DNA from 3 places in the Helicovermis profundi genome. Region 1 is predicted to be linked to each of the others. Evidence: riboswitches for the same ligand, from Rfam matches in the RefSeq annotation. Region 1 holds a riboswitch; each other region holds the start of a gene.

The links. Region 1 has a riboswitch for glycine ahead of AACH12_RS05330 (GrdX family protein). Riboswitches for the same ligand answer to the same signal wherever they lie in the genome.
Region 2: linked by a shared signal. The riboswitch ahead of gcvT (glycine cleavage system aminomethyltransferase GcvT) and the one ahead of AACH12_RS05330 (GrdX family protein) in region 1 are both predicted to bind glycine.
Region 3: linked by a shared signal. The riboswitch ahead of AACH12_RS02435 (ACT domain-containing protein) and the one ahead of AACH12_RS05330 (GrdX family protein) in region 1 are both predicted to bind glycine.

What each region holds. Positions count from the first base shown of each region.
Region 1 covers NZ_AP028654.1:1,230,130-1,234,401, reverse strand. Annotated here, with positions in the region: gene AACH12_RS05345 (glycine/sarcosine/betaine reductase component B subunit) at 1-829, opposite strand, end outside; gene trxA (thioredoxin TrxA) at 877-1,194, opposite strand; gene trxB (thioredoxin-disulfide reductase) at 1,348-2,295, opposite strand; gene AACH12_RS05330 (GrdX family protein) at 2,331-2,738, opposite strand; glycine riboswitch at 2,888-2,990, opposite strand; gene AACH12_RS05325 (DegV family protein) at 3,125-3,964, opposite strand; gene AACH12_RS05320 (Na/Pi cotransporter family protein) at 4,003-4,272, opposite strand, start outside.
Region 2 covers NZ_AP028654.1:500,875-505,146, reverse strand. Annotated here, with positions in the region: gene gcvPA (aminomethyl-transferring glycine dehydrogenase subunit GcvPA) at 1-265, opposite strand, end outside; gene gcvH (glycine cleavage system protein GcvH) at 336-713, opposite strand; gene gcvT (glycine cleavage system aminomethyltransferase GcvT) at 826-1,932, opposite strand; glycine riboswitch at 2,347-2,449, opposite strand; gene AACH12_RS02140 (IS1634 family transposase) at 2,780-4,272, shown strand, end outside.
Region 3 covers NZ_AP028654.1:558,643-562,914, reverse strand. Annotated here, with positions in the region: gene AACH12_RS02440 (HD domain-containing phosphohydrolase) at 1-1,051, opposite strand, end outside; glycine riboswitch at 1,327-1,419, shown strand; gene AACH12_RS02435 (ACT domain-containing protein) at 1,532-1,801, shown strand; gene AACH12_RS02430 (PFL family protein) at 1,812-3,170, shown strand; partial or broken gene AACH12_RS02425 (Rdx family protein) at 3,344-3,550, shown strand; gene AACH12_RS02420 (nucleotidyltransferase family protein) at 3,623-4,174, shown strand; gene AACH12_RS02415 (sensor domain-containing diguanylate cyclase) at 4,250-4,272, opposite strand, start outside.

The sequences.
Region 1 (4,272 bases):
TTACGCCCATAAAATTAATTGTTTTACCATGCTCTTTATAAAGATTTTTAATAATCGGATTATTTAGATGATGATAAGTAGTATTTTTATCACATGCTGAAACACAGTTACCACTTAAAATTGCTCCGTCCATAATTTCTGTTGGATAAAGAATTGTTGGTACAATCTTCTTTGCATCCACTCCATAAACATAAGTGTCATGAAGTAAACCTTGAGTTTGAAGCATATAAACATAGCCTACCTTTGGTAATTTTGGATATTCATTTGCTTGCTCAAACATTGGTTTTGTTTCGAAAGATTCAATATTATCTGGAGTTAATTCTCTAGATAATTCACCTAAATATGTTGCTATTTTAAGTCCAGCCATTCTTGCTGCAGCTTCATATTGGTATGGTTCAATTCCTTCTTTAGGTTCAAGAATTACCACTACATTATTTAATTTTGAAAACGGTGTAAATTCAGAGCCAACTCCAGTCATATCAATAATACCTTCCTGGAATCCGACAATTTTACCACAAGTAACAACTGCAGCACCCTTTAGTACGTTAGTTCTTCCTTCTCCTACAGTATCAACTTTACTAATCACTCCAGGAAAAATACCACCTTTGCCTTCGACTTTAACTCTAGGCTCAATCACGTCTTTTACAGGTGTTATTCTTACCTCTTCACCTGGTCTTGCTAAATCAACATCTACTTTACTTAAATGCTCATCTTCACTTGCCAACTTGATTATTTCTTCTTTGTTTACATATAAAGTTCCATTTTCAATTTTTGATACTTCACCAAATTGTACATCTTTAATTAAAATTTCACCAATCTCTAAACGCAAAAGGTTCACCTCCTCTTTATTCCAACCAAGTGGTTGGTTAAAAACTTTTACAAATTACTTTCAATCATTTTTTTGATACCATCTTTTGTAGCATCATCTTTTGTAACTTCAGCCAATTTCTGACCATCTTTATATAATACAATAGTTGGAAGTCCTAAAACTCTTTGTGAAATTGCAAGTCTTCTAGCTTTAGTAGTGTTCAGTTTACAAAACTTAACTTTTCCTTCATACTCATTTGAAAGAACCTCTACATCTGGCATAAGCGCCTTACATGGTTCACATGAATCACTCCAATAATCAACAAGAGTTAATCCACTTGATTCTAAAACTTCTTCACTAAAATTATCTTTTGATAAAATTAACATTTTTACCTCCTTTTTAATAACGTTCTTAAAATATTTTGCTATAAATTTTTTGAAAAAATAGCAATAAAATGTAGTTATAAATTTAACATTTGTAATAATAAAATAAGCATTCTTCCTAGGACTATTAAACTCTAATGAAGAATGCCTAATAGTTTAGCTAAATTTATGTTCAATATATTTTTCAGCTTGTACCGCGGCTATCGCACCATCAGCAGTTGCTGTAACTACCTGTCTTAATGACTTTTGTCTCACATCTCCTGCAGCAAACACACCTTCAATATTTGTTTTCATATCAGAATCAGTTAAAAAATATCCTCTTTCATCAAGTTCTACTTTGCCCTTAAACAATTCAGTTTGTGGAATATAACCAACAAACACAAATACACCAAAAGTTCCGTCTTCTTCATCTGCAAGATGCTCAGTTAGTTGGCCAGTTTTTTTATTTTTAAGTACTAAAGATTCAACAATTCCATCACCTTTAATTTCTTCTACAACCGAATCATAAATTAAATTGATTTTATCATTAGCTTTTATCTTTTCAACAATTGATTTGGCAGCTCTAAACTCATCCCTTCTATGAACAACATTTACTTTTCTAGCAAACTTAGTTAAGTACATAGCTTCTTCAAGAGCAGTGTCGCCGCCGCCAATACAGTAAACTTCCAAATCAGTAAAAAAATCAGCATCACATGTAGCACAGTATGAAATTCCTTTACCAGTTAATTCGCTCTCACCTGGACAGTCAAGTTTTCTAGGTGAAGCACCTGTTGCAATAATAACAGATTTCGTTTTTATATTTTTACCACTATTTGTTTTTATAATTTTTATATCCGAATCGAGATCTATATCAAGTACTGAATCTTTTAAAATTTCAGCTCCAAATTCTTCACATTGTTCTACCATTCTAGCTACTAAACTTGGACCAGTAGCTTCTGGAATTGAACCAGGATAGTTTGCAACTTCTTCAGTAGTTACAATTTGTCCACCTGTTCTGCTTTTTTCTAAAACTAACACATTCATCTTTGCTCTAGCAGCATATAAACCAGCTGAAAGTCCAGCAGGGCCTGCTCCAATTACTACAACATCAAATATTTTTTCCACTTAAAAGTTCCTCCTTAAAAATTTGGTCTTAAAATTTAATAAACCTGATTAATACTTTCTATACCACTATCAATTAAACTTTTATCAATAATCATAAAATCTTTTAAATGCTTTTCCTTTAAATTTCTTGGCTTGTAATCTCTTAGAAATTTTTTTGTAACTTCAATACTATTTTCAATAATATTTAGCGATTCGAAATCCATTTCAGTTGTTTCACTCGAAATGACAACTGATTTAAATGGTGTTTCGTATGGTTTAACACTACCCGTTAAAGGATGAGTAAGTAATTTATGACCTTTATGAATACTATCTCTTGCAAATTCAAGAACATTAATAAAACTAGCAGTTTCCATAAAAATTATTTTTTCTAAATTTTTGAAATTAATTTCGTTTAAGTAATACTCATTTACTAATTTATTATTAGTAATAATTACATATTTCATACACACACATCCAATCCTAAATATAGAAACAAAAACAAAAACAGGAGAAACAGCATAAATGCCGTTTCTCCTCTGTTATAGTAACCTGAGAGATTCTCTTTTTTCAAAGATTGCCCCTTCGGTGTCTATTAAAAGACTTTTCAGAGTATCGTCAAAATCCGGTCCTTTTGCCTGAGAAATTCATCACTACTGGCATAGCAGAGATTTGTTCCTTCGGCGATCAATTAAATGATTCTCTCCCTGATTCTTCATCCGATTGTACATATATGTTAACGTTTGTTAACATTTTGTCTACTTACATGTTGATTATATAGCATAAAAAATCCAAATGCAATACTTTTTTTTATCAATTGATACTTTTTTATCAAATACTATATAAAAATATATTATTTTAAAAAGCTTATTGCAAGGCATCCCGGTCCGGCATGAGTTCCAACTACTGAACCTACTTCAGATTCAATTATTTCCTTAAACGTATAATTTTTTTCAATAGCGCTTCTTAATATATTTAAATTTTCTTTACTAGTAGCATGATAAATACCAATTTGTTTATCAGATAAATCAATTTTATTTTGGTCTATCCAATTGAAAATCCATTTAAATGCTTTCTTTCTTCCCCGAACTTTATCAATAGCTTTCAACTGGCCATCAACTATTGTAATAATTGGCTTAACATTTAATATTTTACCAATAACGGCTTCAGTTTTAGATAATCTACCACCTTTTAGAAGGTATTCTAAAGTATCTACAACAAAAAAATATTGCATATTCCTGACCATATACTTTATTTTATCTATTACCTCTACTTCTAATTTACCATTTATCACCATTCTAGCAGCTTCAATAACGATCATTCCGTATCCAAAACTTATTGCTTTTGAGTCTATTATAACAATTTTATCACTATTAATATACTCTTTAGCCTTAATCGCCGCATTATATGTTCCGCTTAATTTAGATGACATTAAAATTACAATTAAAAATTCATGTTCTAATAATTCTTCTTTAAAAACATTAATAAATTCACCTGGCGTAACTTGCGAAGTTCTTGGTAGTTTTTTAGAAGATATTAATTTATTAAAAAACTCTTCGTTATTAATATCTACGCCATCTTTATATACTTTATCTTCAAAATTAACACTAAGAGGTACTACTCTTATATTTAACTCATTTGAAATAGATTTTGGAATATCCGATACGCTATCTGTGATTATTCTTATACTCATTTTCTCCCCCAATTGCAATATTAATTTATTTATAATTTCTATTCATAAATTACAGCATAAGCAATATTTGAAGCATGGTCACCAATTCTCTCTAAATTGCTAATGATATCCAAAAATATAACACCTGAATTTGCTTGACATTTCCTCTCGCTTAGTCTTTTGATATGTTTTTTTCTCAATGTTTTTTCTAGCACATCAATTTCTCCTTCTCTTTCAATAATTTTTTGCGCTAGTTTTATATCAGCTTCCTTTAAACATGTCAATGAATCAGAAAAGGATAAAATTGTTTTTTCACTCATATCTTTAAG
Region 2 (4,272 bases), 730 kb from region 1:
TATGTTTTACAGTCGTTGGAACAAAATGATCATATGCCCCTGCGCCTAAAAAACACACTAACTCATCTAAGCTTTTATTTTCATCACCTAATTTTTTTAATATATTTGTAACTTCAAGTTCTGATTTTGAAGGTTCTAAATTAAGTTCACCACTAAATCTAATTTTTTCAGGAATATCTACAAATAAATCATTTATAGACTTTGCTCCAATATCGCTAAGCATTTCTTTTACGTCAGATTCAGTATTAGGTATATATCTATGCACTATATCACTCCTTTTATAATTCAAAGAGAGCTAATGCTCTCTTTGAAGTCAAGAATTTACTAGGTTAGTATTATTTTGAACAAAATTCTGTGTATTTAGTTGAATCCATTAATCCATCTAATTCTTCTTTATTTGATAATTCAATTTTATACATCCAACTTCCAAATGCATCAGAGTTAACTCCTTCTGGAGCATCTAGTAAATCTTCATTCACTTCAATTACTTTTCCCGAAACAGGAGTAAATGAATCCGAAGCAGCTTTTACTGATTCAACAACACCAAAAACATCTCCAGCAGCTAATTCATCATCAACTTCTGGTAATTCTAAAAATACAATATCTCCAAGTTCATGTTGTGCAAAATCTGATAATCCAATTGTAGCTACATTTCCTTCAACTTTAACCCACTCGTGATCCTCTGCGTATAATAAACCTTCAACAACTTTCATTAATAATACCTCCTAATATTTTTGTTTAAATTTTTTACTCTATTATGTTAATACCACTTTTATGATATTAAAAACTAAAAATTTATAAGATTACTTAGTATAATTTATTTATCTATTTTTTATAACTTTTTTTGTATGCTCTTTTTGCTGTAACTATAGCTTTAACTGTTTTCTTTCTAATTTGAATTTCAATCTCTTCACCTTTTACAGCATACTCAGCATCAACAATTGCAATACCTACACTTTTACCTACTGAAGGAGAATTGTATCCTGTTGTTACAAAGCCAATTTCTTTTCCATTTTTTAACACTTTATATTCATGTCTTGCAACTGGTCTTCCTTCGATTTCAAAACCAATTGTTTTTCTTTTAAGACCTTCTTCTTTTTGTTTAACTAATGCACTTTTTCCAATAAAATCATCAGTATCAAGTTTAACAAAGAAACCAAGTCCTGCTTCAAGTGGTGAAATATCTTTGCTCATTTCGTTTCCATAAAGAGGAAGTGCAACTTCAAATCTAAGTGTATCTCTACAACCAAGACCACAAAGTTTTAGACCATAGTCTCCGCCTTTTTCAATAATTGCGTTCCATACTATTGTAATTTTATCATTTGGCGCATAAATTTCAAAACCGTCTTCACCAGTATAACCTGTTCTAGAAACAATACATTCAACGCCTGCAATAACTACAGGATTTTCAAAGAAAAAGAATCCAATTTCACTTAAATCTTTATCAGTTAAATTTTGAAGCAATTTTTCAGCTTTTGGTCCTTGAAGTGCAACTTCAGATGTTTCAGTTGAAATATTTACTAATTTAACTTCAAATTTTTTCACTACTTCTTGCATCCAAGCAAAGTCCTTTGCTACATTTGATGCATTTATTACTAATAAATATTTTTCAGTATTATATTTATAAACAAGTAGATCGTCTACAATTCCACCATTTTCATAGCACATTTGTCCATATATAACTTGTTTTTCCTTCATAGTTTTAACATTGTTTGTTACTAAGTATTGAACGAAAGCTTCAGCGTCTTTTCCATCAACTGTTACTTCACCCATATGAGAAACGTCAAACATACCACAATCATTTCTTACAGCTTCATGTTCAACAACTAACCCTTCGTACTGAATGGGTAATTCCCATCCTGCAAAATCAACAATTTTGCCACCATTTTTAACATGTTCTTCATATAAAGCCGTTCTTTGTAAATTACTCAATTTGTAACCCCCTCGTCAATTGTTTGTTTCTAAAAAACTTTATCCGATGCCTTAGAGTTCTAATACCCCCACTTCTTAAAAAAGTGGTGGATAAAGAACTCTAAAAAGGCCCTGGATTATGTTTTCTAAGATTCAGTGGCAGTAAAAACTCTCTCTGAATCCAAGAAATTCATTTATCAATAATACCGCCAAATTGACGGTTTTACTTTTAATATTTAAGTCACTTTAGTTTATATACCCATTAATTAATTTTATACTAATAAAATAGTAAATTCGTAGAAATTGTTTCTCACTTTACAATGTTACCTATTTAACAAAAACAAAAAAGAAGGTCAGCTTTAGCCTAACCTTCTCTGTTTTCTTTGCCTGAGAGATTTACTCCTTCGGCGCCAATTAAATGACTCTTCAGAGATCCATCATATTATGTTCCATTTGCCTGAAAGGTTCTAAATGTTTTTGGCAAAACACTCATTGCATCTTCGGCTATCTATTTAAAGATATCTCACAAAATAATCATTTGGATTCAAAATATTTTTATTTTATATTACATTATCATAATATATTATTATTATTAAGATTTCAAGGGTTGTTATTCTATTAACGGTAAACACGGAAGTTTGACAGTTGCATAAACAAAATTCTACCTCAAAGCCAATTATAGGCTTATTTTTTTGTCAAATTTTCCGTTTTACTATTGCGTAGTTTGTCGCGGAAGTTTGACAGTTGCATAAACAAAATTCTACCTCAAAGCCAATTATAGGCTTATTTTTTTGTCAAATTTTCCGTTTTACTATTGCGTAGTTTGTCGTATTGTGGTATAATGTAAGGAACAGGAGGTATTATGCTTATGAGACTTTCAACTTCTAAATCAAAAAATGCTACTTCACTTTACGTTATTAAAGATATTACTATTAAAAATAAACGAACAACTAAAATTGTAGAAAAACTTGGTACTGAAGCACAATTACGTGAAAAATTAAATGGACAAGATCCTTATGAATGGGCAAAAAAATATATAAGTGAACTTAATAAAAAAGAAAAAGAAAATAAAGTTGAGATTATTGCTAAATTTTCTGAAACTAAACAAATACCAATGGATTCTAAGGTTCATTTCAATGGTGGATATCTTTTTTTACAAGATATTTATTATGATTTAGGCCTTCATAAAATTTCAAAGCAAATTTCTGATAAATATAAATTTTCTTTTGATTTAAACAGTATTCTTTCTAGACTCATTTATACTAGAATGCTTAATCCGTCTTCTAAGCTTTCTTCTTTTAAAGCCTCTAATGACTTTATTGAACAGCCTAATTTTGAATTACAGCATATTTATAGAGCTTTAGAAATAATTTCTAAAGAATCTGATTTTATTGAATCAACTGTTTATAAAAATAGTTTAAAATTATCTAAAAGAAATACAAAAGTGCTTTATTACGATTGTACAAATTATTTCTTTGAAACTGAAAAAGCCGATGGGTTAAAACAATATGGACTTTCCAAAGAACATCGCCCTAATCCAATTGTACAAATGGGATTATTTATGGATGGGGATGGCATACCACTTGCATTTTCTATATTTGATGGAAATAAAAATGAACAGCCAAGTTTAAAACCACTAGAAAAGCGCATATTATCTGATTTTGATTTATCTAAATTTGTTGTATGTACAGATGCAGGATTAGCATCTAATACCAATAGAATATTTAATAATAAAAACGATAGAGCTTTTATTGTTACACAATCATTAAAAAAGCTTAAAAAACATCTTAAAGATTGGGCTCTTGCCCCAAATGGATGGCATTTATCAAATGAGACAAAAAATATTAATTTAGAAAATATAGATCATTCTTCAAACAATAAAGCTATTTATTACAAAGAACGTTGGATAAATGAAAATGAATTACCACAAAAATTAATAGTAACATATTCACCAAAATATAGAGCTTATCAAGAGTACATTCGAAGCACTCAAATACAACGTGCAGAAAAACTTGTTAAAAAACCTTCTAGTATCAATAAAAAGAAACAGAATGATCCAAAGAGATTTATAGATTCTATTCACTGCACTAATGAAGGTGAAATCGCTGAAAAACAGGTACTTACAATAAATAGAGACACTATTTCTGATGAAGAAAAATATGATGGATTCTACGGAGTATGTACAAATCTTGATGATAATGCTGAAACAATTATTAAAGTAAATAAAAGAAGATGGGAAATAGAAGAATCATTTAGAATTCTAAAAACTGAGTTTAAAGCAAGACCAGTATATTTAAGTAGAGATGATAGAATAAAAGCTCATTTTACAACATGTTTTCTTTCTTTACTGATATATAGGCT
Region 3 (4,272 bases), 670 kb from region 1:
AAATTCTTGATACATAAGGAATTTCACTTTTTTTAAGTCCACTTGGATACCCTTTTCCATCCCACCTTTCATGGTGGTGAAGTACGTATTTTGAAATTACTTTTAATTCACTTGTCCTAATTAATATATCATGACCTTTAATAGTATGCATTTTTACTTCGTCATATTCTTCATCATTTAATTTTCCTTTTTTATTTAATATATCGACACCAATAAATGTTTTTCCAATATCATGAAGAAGCCCTGCTATATAAATATAATCGTTTTCACAATCTTTACAATCCAACTTTTCAGCAATTAACCTGCTAATATTGGCTACACTTTTAGAATGTCCTTCAGTGTATTCATCATGCATTTCTAGAATATTCGAAACAATAGAAATTGATTCCTCTGAGATTTTCTTTTCCAAACTTATTCTTCTCTTTGTAAATTTATCAATCAAAATAAAAAGAATTAATAAAATAATGCTAACAATAAATAATAAAAAAAGTAAAACATTTCTTGATTTTACTGCACTAGCATTACTATCATTTTTAAGTTTTTTTGCAATATCAATGTTTATAGTTTCTAATTCATTTATATAATTTTCACTAAGTTTTGTTAACCACTCAATTTTAGATATTAATATATCTGCACCTTTATACTCCCTATAGTAAAAAATTTCATTTAATATGTTTTCATACTCGGTGCTTAAAATTTCAACTTTTTTAAGTACTTGGACTTCATCTGATACTAAATATTTGTTCTTATATTCTTTAATTAATCTATTAATTAGTTGAATACTTTCAGCAATAGCTTTCCATTCAGCATTAGAATCATCAACCGTTAAAGAAGATTTTTTTTCATACACCATTTTTTGTAAATTCAATTCCATATAAAATACTTGTTTTTGAATATCAGTTAAAATTTGATTTGGAATATATCTATCTTCGTAAAACGTATTTAAATTATTATTTGCTTTATTAATTGAGCTAATGCCCTTATATGCTACAGCTGTTAAAATAAATAAAATTACAATAGCTATTACAATCAATTTACTTTTTAATTTCATCTTTATCTCCACACCCTTTATACACTTTTCAATAGAATAAACATGTAAATTTTCTTGTTTCAAATCGATTAATTATACCTTTAAAAATTAACCTTTACAATAATTATTTATACATTTTTTTGCTTGATTTCTTAAATAAAATTATTACTATTTGTAATAATTTTATTTTTCTTTAATTATACTTGACAATTATCAATTTTCTATGATAACATCATTATTAAATTAATATGGCTCGGATGAAGGTAGTGGAATTACGAATTAGTAAGACCGTTATTAGACGAACCTCTGGAGAGACTCATTTATGAGCACCGAAGGGGAAAGCTGTTTTTACAGTGAAACTCTCAGGTACAAGGGACAGAGGAAACATTTTATAAAAAGATAATTCTTTTTATACGTATAACGCTTTCTATGAGACTAAGTTTTAGTCTCATTTTGTTTTTTGTACCTTCTTCTGTTTTCTAACACAAAAAGGAGATTTTTATGAATGCATTTATTTCAGTACTAGGAATGGATAAAAAAGGAATTATCAAAGAAATTTCAGCAATTTTAACTGATCACTCTATCAATATTTTAGATATAAACCAAACAATTGTTAATGGATATTTTACAATGGTTATGCTAGTGGATCTTAAAGATATGGTAATTGAGTTTAAAAAACTTAAAAATGATTTATCTATTTCAGCAAAAAAACTTGAACTAAGCATAAAGGTGCAACACGAAGAAATTTTTTCTGCAATGCATAAAATATAAAGGAGGCTATATGAATAATTTTAATAATATTCTTGAAACTATAAGTATGATAGAAAAAGAAAAACTTGATATAAGAACAATAACAATGGGAATTTCACTTTTGGATTGCTGTGATAGTGATGGTAAAAAATCAAGAGAAAAAATATATAATAAAATTACGACATATGCAAAAAATTTAGTTAAAGTTGGCGAGGAAATTGAAGAAAAATATGGAATCCCAATAATTAATAAAAGGATTTCTGTTACACCAATTTCTCTAATAGCGCAATCAAGCAACGATCTAGATTATATTGAATATGCTAAAACATTAGACAAAGCTGCAAAAAAAGTTGGAGTAGATTTTATTGGAGGATTTTCGGCACTTGTTCAAAATGGATATACGAAAGGTGATAAAATTCTTATCAAATCACTCCCAATGGCTTTATCATCTACTGATATTGTATGTTCATCTGTAAACGTAGGAACAACGAAAGCTGGAATTAATATGAATGCAGTAAAAGATTTGGGTAAAGTTATAAAAGAAACCGCTTATCTAACTAAAGACACTAATAGCATTGGATGTGCAAAATTAGTTGTATTTGCAAATGCTGCTGAAAACAATCCATTTATGGCAGGGGCATTTCACGGAGTATCTGAACCTGATTGTGTTATACATGTTGGCATTAGTGGACCTGGAGTAGTTAAAACAGCACTTGAAAAAGTTAAAGGAGATTCTTTTGATATAGTATCTGAAACAATTAAAAAAATTGCCTTTAAAATAACCCGAATTGGACAACTTGTAGCAAATGAAGCCTCAGAAAAATTAAATGTACCTTTTGGAATAATCGATTTATCACTTGCTCCTACTCCTGCAGTAAATGATAGTATTGCAAGAATACTTGAAGAATTTGGACTTGAAGTTGTTGGTGCACACGGAACAACAGCAGCTCTTGCACTCTTAAACGACGCGGTAAAAAAAGGTGGAGTTATGGCAGCAAAGCATGTTGGAGGACTTAGTGGAGCATTTATACCAGTGAGTGAGGATGAGGGTATGATTGCAGCTGTAAAAAAAGGATCACTTACTATAGAAAAACTTGAAGCCATGACTTGTGTTTGCTCTGTTGGTCTTGATATGATTGCAATACCTGGAGATACACCGTCAAGTACAATTTCTGCAATTATTGCAGATGAAGCTGCTATAGGCATGATTAATAATAAAACAACTGGAGTAAGAATAATTCCTGTTTACGGAAAATCACTGGGAGATGAAGCTGTATTTGGTGGGCTACTTGGAACGGCTCCTATCATGAAAGTAAATACATTTTCCAGTGAAGATTTCGTTAATAGAGGTGGTAGAATCCCTGCACCTATTCATAGCTTTAAAAATTGATAATTTTCAATTAAAATTTAAAATTATCTTTAACTCAAAACAAAAAAGCTATATCATTATGATATAATTTTAATAAAAGAGTATTATTTTTAAGTTTACAATTATTATACAAAGGAGTTTCTATGAATAACACTATTACCATTGAATACTGCACATCATGAGGTTATTTAGGGAGGGCCGTGAGCCTAGCTGAAAGACTTCTTAATGAACATAAAAAACACATAACTTCTGTTAAATTAGTTCCATCTGAAGGTGGCATTTATGATGTTTATTTTAACAGCGAAAAAATTTTTTCTAAGTTTGAAAAAGGTGATTATCCTGGACTTTCGGAAGTTGAGTCTATGGTTAGAAATAAATTAAATCACGAAAATCTTTTTTAACAGACTACTTTTTTAAAAAAGATTAATTCTCTTATCATTTAATTTTTCTATAAACTTTTGGGAGTGATTAAAATGTTTACTACATTATCAATAATAGCAGATAAACTAAACGAAGCTAATATTACATGGGCTATTGGTTCTTCAATGGTTTTGTGTATCCATGGACTAGTCGATAAACCAAATGACATCGATATTATTATTTCTTTAGATGATATAGAAAAAGCTGATATAATACTAAAATCACTTGGTACAAAATCCAAATGGGAAAAGTCTGCTTCATATTCATCAAGGTATTTTTACGAGTATGTTATTAATGGCATTGATATTGATGTGATTTCAGGGCTTCGTATTAATTTAGAAAAAGAAGTATTCGAATATAATTTTGATAAATCATCGATTACAAAATCTCATATTATAAATGGTATTAGTATTCCTATGACATCTCTAGAAGAATGGTATCTTTTATATCAACTTATGAAAAATAGAGAAGCAAAAGTCGCTATGATTGAAAAGTACTTATCAATAAATAAATCTCAACATATTAGCATTTTAAAAAAAATGCTCGAACAAAATATACCTGAAAACATAAAAAAAAGAGTTCTAAAACTTATTGATAGTTATTAGTCTTTAGGTAACTTTACTTGATTTTAAAAAAAGCCTTAATATTTGAATAAAATATTGAGGCTTTAAATAATTTATTTATAACTCATAACTTACTATTT